2 linked regions of the Flavivirga eckloniae genome follow. The protein of the gene in region 2 interacts with the protein of the main gene of each other region in a pairwise test. Links are inferred from orthologs where the notes say so. Each region holds a gene or a part of one and is shown on either strand. Other genes may lie near its edges. The genes, in order: nadE and dnaA.

The links.
Region 1: the proteins of dnaA (region 2) and nadE interact in binary tests that used the Escherichia coli proteins (3 or more experiments, as listed by UniProt). The link is inferred for Flavivirga eckloniae from one-to-one orthologs.

What each region holds. Positions count from the first base shown.
Region 1 is NZ_CP025791.1:2,104,601-2,111,438, reverse strand. Bases 1-2,758 are described here. They hold nadE (NAD(+) synthase), read right to left. Parts: upstream 1,895-2,758; coding sequence 1,106-1,894; downstream 1-1,105. Other genes in these bases: gldB (gliding motility lipoprotein GldB), read left to right, coding at 1,990-2,758; C1H87_RS08685 (response regulator), read right to left, coding at 379-1,011; dnaG (DNA primase), read left to right, coding at 1-384. Outside these bases: more of gldB, read left to right, coding at 2,759-2,952; gliding motility protein GldC, read left to right, coding at 2,952-3,287; C1H87_RS08665 (carboxylesterase family protein), read right to left, coding at 3,312-4,145; def (peptide deformylase), read right to left, coding at 4,249-4,890; rod shape-determining protein RodA, read right to left, coding at 4,895-6,172; mrdA (penicillin-binding protein 2), read right to left, coding at 6,177-6,838. UniProt on the Escherichia coli protein: Catalyzes the ATP-dependent amidation of deamido-NAD to form NAD. Uses ammonia as a nitrogen source.
Region 2 is NZ_CP025791.1:854,363-861,311, reverse strand. Bases 2,634-5,502 are described here. They hold dnaA (chromosomal replication initiator protein DnaA), read right to left. Parts: upstream 4,848-5,502; coding sequence 3,420-4,847; downstream 2,634-3,419. Other genes in these bases: C1H87_RS03580 (IMPACT family protein), read right to left, coding at 5,431-5,502; C1H87_RS03585 (acyl-CoA thioesterase), read left to right, coding at 5,036-5,434; C1H87_RS03595 (low molecular weight protein-tyrosine-phosphatase), read right to left, coding at 2,955-3,407; C1H87_RS03600 (SAM-dependent methyltransferase), read right to left, coding at 2,634-2,942. Outside these bases: endolytic transglycosylase MltG, read left to right, coding at 1-513; C1H87_RS03610 (DUF2279 domain-containing protein), read left to right, coding at 513-1,424; C1H87_RS03605 (peptidoglycan-binding protein LysM), read left to right, coding at 1,536-2,195; more of C1H87_RS03600, read right to left, coding at 2,226-2,633; more of C1H87_RS03580, read right to left, coding at 5,503-6,042; C1H87_RS03575 (HAD family hydrolase), read right to left, coding at 6,559-6,949. UniProt on the Escherichia coli protein: Plays an essential in the initiation and regulation of chromosomal replication. Binds in an ATP-dependent fashion to the origin of replication (oriC) to initiate formation of the DNA replication initiation complex once per cell cycle.

The sequences.
Region 1 (6,838 bases), 1.3 Mb from region 2 along the record:
AATGAACAATTTAAGACACTGTACTATACTATTATAGATACATTAAATCAGAATCCTGATTTTGAACTTAAATCGTTTATAAACACGGTCGACAATCAAATGTCTAACGAAATCACAACCATTTTAATGGAAGATGAACGTTATGCCTTAGATGATTGGAAACGCATGAATATTTTTCCAAAAGAAAAAATACATAGTGTTGCTCAATTAGTTAGTGAAACTATTTTAAGTCTACGATGTTTTTTAATAGACCAAAAAGTAAAAGAATTTCAACAAGAAACATTACAAAGTAAAAACGATGTTAATAAAAATGTTCTTGAGGAAGTCAAAGACTATTCTGGCTTAAAAATGCTACTCTCCAGAAAATTAAATCGTGTACTATAATAATTGTTCGCTAAGCTTGGCTTGATTAACCAGGTCAACTAAGTTAGTTACTTTTAACTTACGCATTAATCGCGCTTTGTAAGTACTAACGGTTTTTTCGTTAATATCAAGCTCTTTAGAGATTTCTTTGTTTTTTCTACCAACAGTTAGAAGTTTTAAGACTTCTGCCTCTCTGGTTGAAAGTTTTTTGTAGAAAGTTCCGCTTTTATTAACTCTATTACCAAATGCTAATTGCTGAGTAAGTTCATTACTCAAATGAATCCCTCCATCGTGCACTTTTAAAATAGCCTCGTTAATGTTAATTACATTAACAGATTTGTTTAAGTATCCAGACGCGCCGGCTTTAATGGCGTTTATGGCATAAACTTCTTCTGGTTGACTACTAAAGATAATAGTTTTAATGTCCGGGTAGTCATGTTTTAAATAACGTAAAACAGTTAACCCATTTAAATTAGGGAAATCTGTTTCTGTTAAAATAATGTCTACTGGATTTTTTTTGATGAATTCCAAAATGGCATCTCCATCGTCTACGCTTCCTACAATTTTAATGTTTGATGAAGCTGAGAAAAGTACTTCAAGCCCTTTCCTTGTGATCGGGTGGTTGTCCGCTATTAATAATTTTATCATAATAAAGCTTTTATAATATTTAGTTAGAATTGTATTATAATTGAGAGAGTAAGCTTGCCGTAAATGTAGTGATTTTTTGATTAACCTACAAAATCTACAGGAAATTGTCAGGAATATCACAAATAGGGATAGGAATCATCTTATGCTTATTGGCGTTATTAAAGCGTTTATAAATTTTAAAAACCTCTAACTCTCTACCAGAGAAGTTGTTAGCGTTTTTGCCCTCAGCGTCCATTTTCATTGCCCATTCAAGCTCCGGATACGATGCTCCTATCTGATCTTCGTCACTTCTGGCATCTCCAAACAATCCATCACTCGGATCGGCTTGCATAATTGACTCTGGAACTTGTAAAAATTCTCCTAATTTGTAAACTTCAGACTTCAATAAATCTGCAATTGGACTTAAATCGACACCTCCATCTCCATATTTTGTGTAAAAACCAACACCAAAATCTTCTACTTTGTTGCCTGTTCCTGCAACTAATAATTTATAAAGTCCTGCATAATAATAAAGAGTAGTCATACGTAACCGTGCTCGGGTATTCGCTAAGGCCATATCTATTGTAGCTTGGTCACCGTCAAAAAAGACCTCGGTTTTAAATTCTTCAAAAACAGGTGTTAAATCGGTACGGGTATCACTCACGTTATCAAACCGACCTTTTAGCTGCGCTATATGTTCTTGTGCTCTGGTTACATGACTTTCTGCTTGGTGAATAGGCATTTCTATACAGAGTACATTTAAGCCTGTTTTTGCACATAAGGTAGAGGTTACGGCAGAATCTATACCACCGGAAATACCAATTACAAAACCATTAACACCAGCGTTTGTTGCATAATCTTTTAACCAATTAACGATATAGTCTACAACTTTTTCTGTTTGCATATTAAATAAATTTAAATCTTAAGAATATAGTACCTTTGCAAACAAAAATAAACGAAACACCTAATTAATAAAAATTTATGTCGTGTAAGTTTTATATGAAGAACTTATTATTGTGTTTAATAATATCATTGGTTACGATTTCCTGTAAAGATGAGAATAAGCTTGAGGTTGAGATAGCCAAAATAGGCACAGATATTAAAATAGAGCGGTTTGATTTATTACTGGCTAAAACTACTCCAGATGAATTACCTAAGCTAAAGGAAGTCTATCCTTTTATGTTTTCAAAAAAATACAGTGACTCGTTTTGGATTTCTAAAATAAAAGATACTTTACAGGTACACTTGTTTAACGAGGTTGAAAAAACGTTTAAAAACTTTGATGATACCGAAGAAGAAATAGAGTCCTTATTTAATCATTTAAAATATTATTTTCCAGAGTTTAATCTACCAAGGGTTATAACTGCTACCAACGATGTGGATTATAGAAGCCGGGTTATCGTTACAGATACTATTGTATTATTGGCCTTAGATTCGTATTTGGGTAGCGAGCATGAGTTTTATGGCAGCATTCCAAGGTATATAAGTGAGCATTTAAGGAAGGAGCAAATTGCAGTTGATTTGGCAGAGGAATATGCCAAAAAGTATATATTTCAAAACCAGAATAAAACCCTGTTGGACGAAATGATATATTTTGGAAAGCAGCATTATTTTAAGGATGCTGTGGTGCCTTTTAAAACAGATGCCGAGCGCATCGGGTATTCGCAAGAACAGTTAGATTGGACTATTACTAACGAAAGTTATATCTGGCGTTATTTTGTTGAGCGTGAATTGTTGTTTAGCACAGATACTAAATTACTGGGCAGATTTATAAACCCTGCACCGTTTTCTAAATTTTATTTAGAAGGTATTGATGGTGAATCCCCAGGCCGTTTAGGCCAATATATAGGATGGCAAATTGTAAGAGCATATATGAAACAAAACGAAGTAAGCCTAAAGGATATGCTTGTAACAAGCCCCGAAGAAATTTTTAATAACTCAAAGTTTAAACCACGAAAATAATGTCTGATAATACAACCTCTAAAATAGAATTAAATGTAGAACTTGATGCCAACCGAGTACCAGAGAAATTACTTTGGACGGCAGAAGATGGTGGTATTACTAATGAGGAAGCCAAAGCCATGATGCTTTCCGTATGGGACTCTAAGGCACAAGAAACCTTACGTATTGATCTATGGACCAAAGATATGCCGGTAGATGAGATGAAGGTGTTTTTTCATCAAACATTGGTCGCTATGAGCAATACTTTTAATAGAGCCACTCAAGATGAAAAAATGACGGCTACTATGAAGGATTTTTGTGATTATTTTGCCGAAAAGCTAGAGATCAACAAGTAAAACCTGCCAGACATTGAAGGATGATTATTTTTCAAATAAAAACATCCAATCATAGATATTTAAATCAAAAGCATCATATTCATTACTTTCATCTCCCATGCCACTAGCATTATAGGTTCGGGACCAAGAATTGTGTCCAACATTCGGGTAAATGGTTAGTTTTGCAGGTGTGTTGGGTTTTTCTTTATTAATAGCATCTACCATATCTACAGATTTAATATGAGAAACCACATTATCATTATCTCCATGAAAAGCCCAAACAGGAATGGTAGTGAATTTATCTCCGGAATTTTTGTTTCCGCCTCCAGCAATCGGAACAATAGCTGCAGCATAGGCATCTGGTCCATATTTAGAAACGTAGTTGAAACATCCAAAAGCGCCAAGACTTAAGCCAGTAAGATAAATACGTTTCGTGTTAACATTATAATTCTCTATTAAATAGGTTATAAAATTATGAATAGCATCAGGATTCCAATTTCCAGAAGGTAATTGAGGAGAGGCAACAATCATTGGGTATTTAGGAGACCATTCGTTTTTTTCTATAAGCTTAGGAGGGCCATTAACTACTACCTTTTTTAAGATATCTGGATTTGTTTCACTATCACCACGTTCACCAGAACCATGAAGGAAAACAAGTAAAGGGAAATCATGGGAGTTACTATCATGACCGCTTGGAGTATAAATATAATGCCCGAAATTAGACTTATTGGATTCACCAATAGTGAGCGCTTTATGTGTGCCGCCTGAGTCTTTTGGTAAAGATTCTAAATCGCTTCGGTTTTCTTGAGGCGTATCGTCACTGCTGCAACTTGAAAATAAAATTGATAATATTACTAGTGTATTCAATAAAGTTCTCATAAGTAGGTAATTTTTTTTGATATATGTTATATACGTAATAATAGTTATTAGGGATGTACAATTATAAGGTATATTGTCTAGACTTGGTTATAAAAAATAATTATTAGTCTTTTTTACTATCAACAAATTCTTTTTGTAAATGGTCCAGAAACAGAATACCATTTAAGTGATCTATTTCATGCTGAAAAATAACCGAAGAGAAATCCTTAACAGTTTCGGTTTTATGTTTTCCATCCATAGTGTCGTATTCAATAGTTATAGATCGTGACCTGCTATTTAATGTTTCTGTTCGATCAGGAATAGACAAACAGCCTTCTTTAACGGTTTGTTTTTCTTCTGAAGATTTAATAATCTCCGGATTTAGATACACTTCAAAAGGAAATTCTTCTTTGTCAAAACGTTGCACCCAAATAATTCTTTTTAATATGCCTACTTGTGGTGCTGCAATGCCAACACCCATAGACATGCTGTCTCTAACTGTAACATATAATCTTTTTATAAAAGTCTGTAATGTTTTGTTATTTGGATTGGGTTTTATGTAACCGCTTTTTGTTCTTAGTAAAAGAGAATCTTTTTTGTTGGTTATTTTAAAGACCCGCATGGGGGTTAAACTATCTGCACTATTAATAAGATTAATTTCGTTAGAAGAAAAAGTATATTCTTTAATCCTTTTAGTACCAGAACACCCTATTAAGAATAATGAGATAAAGATTGTTAGAATTGTTTTTTCATTACAAAACTTCATTTGGCTACCACTCATTAATCCGGTTAGAATCTAGTTTAATAAATATGAATATTAAAATGGTAAATGCCCAAAGCCCGGAACCTCCGTAGCTAAATAGGGGTAGAGGAATGCCTATTGTTGGGATTAACCCCATGACCATTCCAATGTTAATTAGGAAATGAATAAATATAATTGAGGCCACGCCATAACCATAGGCTCTACTGAATTGCGATTTTTGTAATTCCGCGAGATGTAGTATGCGTAATAAGAGGAGTACAAACAATATAACCACTAAGGAGCTACCCAAGAAGCCCCACTCTTCGCCAACCGTACTAAAAATATAGTCGGTATGTTGTTCCGGTACGAACTTACCTGTTGTTCTAGTACCTTCCATAAATCCTTTTCCGTTAAAGCGGCCCTCTCTAATAGCTTTTTCAGATTCATTTAAGTTATAGGCAAATGTTTTTTTCATAGCTTCTAACTTAACAGGGTCTTTTTCTAAGCGTAACCATAAACTTATTCTATCTTGATGGTGTGGTTTTAAAATATGGTCATAAGAAGCTTTAACAGCATAAGACAACCCTATGGAAAGTAGTAAAACAAAAAGGAGTTGAAAGAATTTAAACTTTTTTCTGTTGAAATAATAAAAACCAGAAAGACTAACAACAGCAATTAACGAGGTGATTAAAGGGCCGAATTTTAAAGCCAAAACAGATAGTACAATTACTGATAAACCTATAGATAGGTAATACTTTGGTAATCCTTCCCTGTACAACACAAAGAAGAAGGCGCCGTAAACAATCGTACTTCCGGTGTCGTTTTGTAATATTACTAAAAGAGCTGGGATAATTATTATTATAAGGGTTTGAATTTGATCCTTTATACTATTAATGTTCATGTTTAAATCACTCAGCTGTTTTGCTACAGCAAGAGCGGTGGCTGCTTTTGCGAATTCACTGGGTTGTAAGGTCATGCTTCCAATAGCATACCACGATGTAGCACCGTTAACATTTTTGCCAAAAATAAAAAGCCCTATTAGGGAGAGCATGGAAAAGATATAAATAATACTGGAAAAGCGTTCATAAAATTTAGCTTCAATGCCTAGAATGACAATAATGATAAAAAAAGTAAGTAATATAAATACAGATTGCTTGCCATAGGGTTGAGAAAAAGTAAAGTAGTCTATTTCACCACTAGTATAAGAAGCAGATAATATGTTTAACCAACCAAAACCGACCAGCAAGAAAAAAAGGATAATAGTTATCCAATCGAATTTATAATTTTTGTTAGTATCCCTAACCATTAACTTATGGGTTTTGTAATTTTATTAATTGCTGTTTAAGTCGTTTATATTCCGGTTCTTCAACAAATTGCAATTTAGTTTGCGCGTTTATTTTAAAGGGCTCTCCAGAATAGGGCTTCGCATATTCGTCTTCTAAACTATGCTTTAAAAGCCATTCTTCTAAATCTTTTCTGGTAATATGTCCTTTTATGTGTTTTTCTATAAGTAAACTGGCTACTTTACCTGCAAAACGACTTCCCCAATATCCGTTTTCAACAAAAACGGCAATAGCTATTTTTGGGTCATCTTTTGGTGCGAAAGCAACAAAAATGGAATGATCTGTTAGGTCGGTTTTTACACTATCTATAATAGCATAGTTTTGAACAGTTCCTGTTTTTCCACAAATCTCTATGTCTTTTACTTGTAACGAGGCAGCTGTTCCTTTTTTGTAAACCTGTAGCATACCTTCTATAACAGGTTCAAAATGCTCCTTGTCAATACTTGTATATTTAGGTTTTGTGAATTTTTCAGGTAAAGTTTTATCTTCAATAGATTTAATTATATGTGGTGTATAATAATGACCTCTATTGGCAATAGCAGCAATCATATTGGCTAATTGAATGGGGGTAGTGGCAACTTCACCTTGTCCGATAGCGTTAGATATGGTATATGTAGAATAAAACGTTT
Region 2 (6,949 bases):
AGCCGAATGCTTAAGGAGTATAATAGGTTTTGGAACGATTCGCGAAAAAGTAAGGCAAAGGCAATAGATTTATCTCAAGATGAGGTTATAGCATTAGCTTCTATTGTTCATGAAGAATCCAAGCAGGCAGCAGAACAACCTAGAATAGCCGGTGTTTACTTAAATAGGTTGAAAATAGGTATGCCATTACAGGCAGATCCTACGCTTAAGTTTGCAGCTTATAAATTGCCAGAATATAAAAACACCATAATTAAACGTGTACTGAATGTTCATATGGAGATTGACTCTCCATACAATACCTATATGTATTCTGGATTACCACCTGGTTTAATTGCTATGCCGGATATATCTGCAATTGATGCCGTTTTGAATTACGAAAAGCACAAATACTTATATTTTGCTGCAGATGCTAAGCGTTTAGGGTTCCATAAGTTTGCCAAAACTTTGGCGCAACATAATGCAAACGCTAGAGCGTATCACCGCTATTTATCATCTCAAGGCATAACTAGGTAGTGGGACATTCTTTTGTAAAATATATTCTCTTTTTTACCTTATTATCATCACTTTCTTATTCGCAATCGGGGTTTGAAGCATTTTTAACGCCCAGTGATACACTTAATAAGCCCAGAAGAAATGCCGTTTTTATAACAGAAGCTTCTTTAGCTGGTTTAACTTTAGTTGGGTTAAATCAACTTTGGTATGCTGATTTCGATAGATCGAAGTTCCATACTGTTAATGATAATAACGATTGGCTTCAAATGGATAAAGCGGGTCATGTGTTTACATCATACCAAATGGGAAAGTTCGGTGCGCAATTATTAAATTGGAGTGGCGTAGATAAAAATGGTCAATTGCTCTATGGAGGAACTTTAGGTTTTGGATTTTTAACCGCTGTAGAAGTATTGGACGGTTATTCAAAAGAATGGGGATTTTCATGGGGAGATATTGCAGCCAATGCAGCAGGAACAGGTCTCTATATTGGGCAAGAATTATTGTGGAATGAGCAGAGAATTGCTTTAAAGTACTCTTTTCATCAAACAAAATATGCCAATCTTAGTCCAGATAAGCTTGGGGAAAACTTTTTGGAGCAAGTTTTAAAGGATTACAACGGACAGACCTATTGGTTAAGTATTAATTTACACTCTTTTTTTAAAGAAAGTAATATTCCTAAATGGTTAAATGTTGCTATTGGTTATGGAGCCGATGGTATGCTTGATGGCGGTAAAGTTATTGACAATCAAGTGTTAACAAATAATCAGAGGGTGCGACAATACTATTTAAGTTTTGATGTAAATTTGAATGCTATTAGGACAAAGTCAAGGTTTTTGAGATCTGTTTTTAGCGTTTTTGATATGGTAAAAATACCATTCCCTACATTAGAAATCAATAAAAATAAGTGTGCATTTCATCTATTCTACAACTAAAAAATGCATATAATCGATTAATTTTGAAATAATTAAAAAAAAGCCTAATTTTGCACGCTGAAATTTGAAGGGGTGTTTTGCTTATAAAACATGCTGAAAAAATTTAAAATTATGGTTAAGAATATTGCAAGTTTTGTTACTCTCACGCTTACAATATGTGTTATAATGTATGTGTCGTTTTCATCCAATGAAGCGGTAGATTTTAGTAAATATTCTACTAAGGGTATGGATTTAAACTACACTGTAAGTAATGATGAAGGTGGAAATGCCGATTTGCTGGCTTCTAATGAGTCCGAAATGTTATTCTCTCCTTACTTAGGTAAGTCGTTTGTTGGATTTAAAGAAGCGTTAGCTTTTAAGGAATCTGGAGGTAATTACTTTTCAGTAAATACATTTGGTTATTTAGGTAAATACCAATTTGGGAAAGAAACCTTAAGAATGATCGGAATTAGAAATGCTACTAAATTTTTAAAGGATCCAAGGCTTCAAGAGCGTGCTTTTGTGGCGAACGCAGAGCGTAATAAATGGATCTTAAGACGGGATATCAAGAATTTTGTTGGAAAACGAATTAATGGTATCATTATTACAGAGTCTGGTATTTTAGCTGCAGCTCACTTAGCAGGTCCAGGTAATGTAAAGAAATACTTAAGAAGTTACGGTTTAGATAATTTTGCAGATGGTTATGGAACTACTGTGCATCATTATATGAAACGTTTTTCGGGATACGATACTTCTTATGTAAAACCAAATAAAGAAGCAAAGGCTATTTAATCGTAACTGGTATTTTACAGTAACGAAAATCTAGCGCTTATGAATAATAAATATTGTAGGTCTCTTATGTAGGTCTACAATATTTTTTTTCCATGCACTTGCAACTTGCGTTTTTATAAATTCTGTGCTTAGCGTAATATCACATGCTACAGATATCTCGGTATTTTTCTCCAAGGTTTGGCACAGATCTTCCAGCATTTTATTGTTTCTATATGGTGTTTCAATAAACAATTGAGACTGATTGCGTTCGAAAGACAGACGCTCCAATCGCTTTATCTCACTTTTTCGTTCTCCTTTATCTATGGGTAAATAGCCATTAAACGCAAAGCTTTGCCCATTCATACCAGAGCTCATTATGGCCATTAAAATGGATGAAGGTCCTACTAAAGGCACTACTTTAATATTTTTTTGATGGGCTAATTTTACAATATCAGCTCCAGGGTCTGCAACACCAGGGCATCCGGCTTCAGACAAAAGCCCGACATCAGTACCATTTAAGCAAGGGGTTAAAAACTCTGGTAATTCACTTGCATCGGTAAACTTGTTTAAATGAAACATGTTTAAGGATGGTTGCGATTTGTTTGGAGTGATCTTTTTTATAAACCGTCTGGCGGTTTTTTCGTTTTCTACAATAAAAGTGTCCGTTTTTTCAATAACCTGTTTAACCGTAATAGGTAAAACTTCGAGCGGATCGTTATCTCCTAATGTTGTTGGGATTAAGTATAACTTTCCTTTAGCTGTATTCATAGCCTGATTTCTTTAAGATAAGGTTTTTGCAATCTGGTCGCAAGCCTCGTCTAGCATTTTATAAACATTTTCGAATCCATCATCGCCACCATAATATGGATCTGGAACATCGTAATTTTGATTTGGATAAATTTCGTTTAAAATAAATTTCACTTTGGCAGCATCTTCATCATTTCTTGCTAATGAAATCACATTGTTAAAGTTGGATTCGTCCATAACATAAATTAAATCGAACGAATCAAAATCTGAAGTTTTGAATTGACGTCCTCTTAAATTAGAAATATTCAATCCATATTTTCTGGCTACAGCTACAGATCGGCTGTCGGGCGAGCTTCCTATGTGGTAACTTGCAGTGCCGGCAGAATCTATTTCAAAAGAATCGTCTGAGAGTTTAGATCTTAAAATACCTTCGGCCAAGGGAGAACGACAAATGTTTCCCAGACATACCATCAGAATTTTAGTCATTTTTAAAGTGTTTTAAACGGAAAGTTTTTTAGTGATGTCCTCAACATATTTTCTAAACTGCTTATCTGTTGAAGATAAATTGTCTACTGTCTTACAAGCATGCAAAACAGTGGCGTGATCTCGTTTTCCTATTTGCGAACCAATACTTGCCAATGAAGCTTTGGTGAATTTTTTTGCAAAAAACATAGCCAGTTGACGTGCCTGAACAATATGACGCTTTCTTGTTTTAGATTGCAACGTATCGATATCCATTTGGAAGTAATCTGATACTACTTTTTGTATGTAATCTATCGAAACTTCACGTTTCGTATTCTTAACAAACTTCTCAACTATAATTCTCGCTAAGTCGATAGTGATTTCTTTTTTGTTGAAAGATGACTGAGCAATTAATGAAATGATAGCACCTTCTAATTCTCTAACATTAGTTTTAATGTTTTTCGCTACGTATTCAACAATCTCCTCTGGCATTTCAACACCATCGCGATACAACTTATTTTTAAGTATAGATACTCTGGTTTCGAAATCTGGTGTTTGTAATTCGGCAGAAAGTCCCCATTTAAAACGAGATAATAAGCGTTGTTCAATATCCTGCATATCAACAGGAGCCTTGTCACTAGTTAAAATAACTTGTTTGCCATTTTGATGCAGGTGGTTAAAGATGTGGAAGAAAACATCCTGAGTTCCTGTTTTTCCAGAGAAAAATTGAACATCATCAATAATTAATACATCTATTATTTGATAGAAATGAATAAAATCATTTCTATTATTTTTCTTAACAGCATCTATATATTGTTGCGTGAACTTTTCAGCAGAAATATATAAAACGGTTTTTTCTGGATATTTATCTTTTATATCAACACCAATAGCATGTGCTAGATGTGTTTTACCCAGACCAACACCTCCAAAAACCAAAAGCGGATTAAAGGATGTTCCACCAGGTTTAGCAGAAACAGCTAATCCGGCGCTACGCGCTAAACGATTTGAGTCGCCTTCCAAAAAGTTTTCGAAACTATAATTAGGATTTAGTTGAGATTCAATCTTAACATTTCTAATACCTGGAATAACAAATGGATTTCTTAATTCAGGGCTTTTATTGTTTAAAGGAATATCAACATCTTGAGATTTTACCGAGGTTCTGTTTGAACTTGGAATTTTTTCGGTAAAAGGCTGCTTGTTACCATACGTGTTTTCCATTTTAATAATGTAAACAAGTTTGGCTTTTTCACCTAATTCTTTTGTGAGAGATACTTTTAGGATTTTTACATAGTGTTCTTCAAGCCATTCGTAAAAGAATTTACTAGGAACTTGAACACTCAATGCGTTATCTGTAAGTTTAACTGCTTTTATAGGCTCAAACCAGGTTTTATATGCTTGCGGCTGAATGTTATCTTTTATGAATTCTAGACAATTATCCCATACCGATTGCGCAGTTATACTCATTAGTTTAGTTTAGTTGTTTTTTGTTAGTTTTAATAAAAGAGAAATTGTGTTTTCCCCGTCCCAATTTACTTACGGCAAATATGTGAACAAAATTCTTAAAAAAAAAATGATTCTCTATTGAATTTCTAGAATTTTTTCCCCATGTTTAAGCTCTCGCCGAAGCTACGAAAAAATATTTAATAATCCCTATGAAAATCGACGAAATACAAATAAGAGTGAGATACGGTGAAACTGACCAAATGGGAGTGGTGTATCATGGTAATTACGCATTATACCTTGAAATGGGAAGGATAGAATGGTTACGTAAACTAGGAATTTCTTATAAGCAAATGGAGGAAAACGGTATTATGTTACCTGTTGTTTCCTTAAATATAAATTATAAAAAACCAACTGGTTATGATGATGTAATTAATGTAAAAACTCAACTGAAAAAAAGTCCTACTGCTAAGATAGAATTTGAGTACGAAATCACTAACAGTCGGGGAGAAATTCTTACAAAAGCCAGTACCACTTTAGTGTTTATAGATATGAAAACAAACCGACCCATACGGGCACCCCAATATTTTTTAGATGCCTTAGAAAATTAAATTTTTTTAATGTCGATTTCGAATAAACGATCAAAAGTTTCGAAAACTAATGCAGCCTCGTTTTTTCTTACAGAAATGGTGATTTTACAATCCATTTCCAATATTTGATTGGTAATATTTAGGTTTTTCTCTTTAATAATACGCATGACCTTGTTCATGTTTATATAATCGCACGAAATAAGGTAATCTATATTTATAGTTTTTTCTAAAATATTGGCTTGCTCTAAAGCCATTTGTGCAGCAGTTTTGTAGGCGTTTATTAAACCTCCTACACCTAATTTTACGCCGCCAAAGTAGCGGACTACAACAATTAAAACATTGGTGACATTAAAAGATTGTATTTGCCCGTAAATTGGCATACCTGCAGAATTACTGGGCTCGCCGTCGTCATTAGCGCGATAAGATATGGTTTCTGTACCTAGCTGGTAGGCGTAGCACCAGTGCCTTGCAGAATGGTGTTTCTTTTTTAATGATTCTATGTGAATTTTTACATCATCTTCGTTTAAAACCGGAAATGCGTAACCATAAAACTTACTATTTCTGTCCTTAAAGAGTATTTCTTCAGAAGCTTTTAGGATGGTTTTATAAGTATCTTTTGTAGAATTCATTTAGACAAAAATAGTAAAGTATTGCTTTTTACAATTATATATCGAAGAAGGTTTTAAACATATAGATAAGTATGATGTTTTCTGTAATTGCAAAGCCTGTCTGTTGGTAGCTATGGTGTACCCACATCTTTTTCATCAAGCCACGAATTACACAGATTTACACGAATAAAACCTCAATATAGTGGATAGCCCTATATACTCTTCACAATCACGAATCAGACTTTCAGTCTGTTTTTACAATCCAAACCCGATTTAATTCTATTATATTCCTGCACTTTAATTTATCAATAAGTAAACATATATTACTTATTTGTAAATAATCTATGTTTAGAACCATCTGTGATAATTCGTGAAATTACTGTCTATCTTTTTAGAATTATTATTTAAGCAACCATATTTGTGGGTAGATCGTAGCTGTTGGTAGGAAGGGAGCATAACCTGTTTAATATTGGTTTTAATTGAAAAGATTATACGTTATTTTGTTTCTAGCAATTATGAAATGCTTTTTAGGTTGTATTAAAACAAGTCTTTTTTTACGGTAAATAAGTTTGTGATGTCGTCCGTTTTAGGGATGATATTCCAAGCATTAATACCTAGTTCTTTTGCGGTGTTAGTATTGTCTGTATTATCGTCAATAAAGAGGCATTCGTTTGCATTTAGTTTATTTTCGTTCAACACAAATTCATAAATATCACGATTTGGTTTTCGTAAATGAATTTCATGAGATAAATAGAATACATCAAAGCAATTTTTAAAAGCTTCATAAAAAGGGACATGTTTTTTTATCCAATCAATATGAAGTTCATTTGTATTGCTTAGCAATATAAGCTTGTATTTTGAATCTGATTTAAGCTGTTTTAAAAAATCTAAACGATTCTCAGGAAAATCTTTTAGCATAAAATTCCAA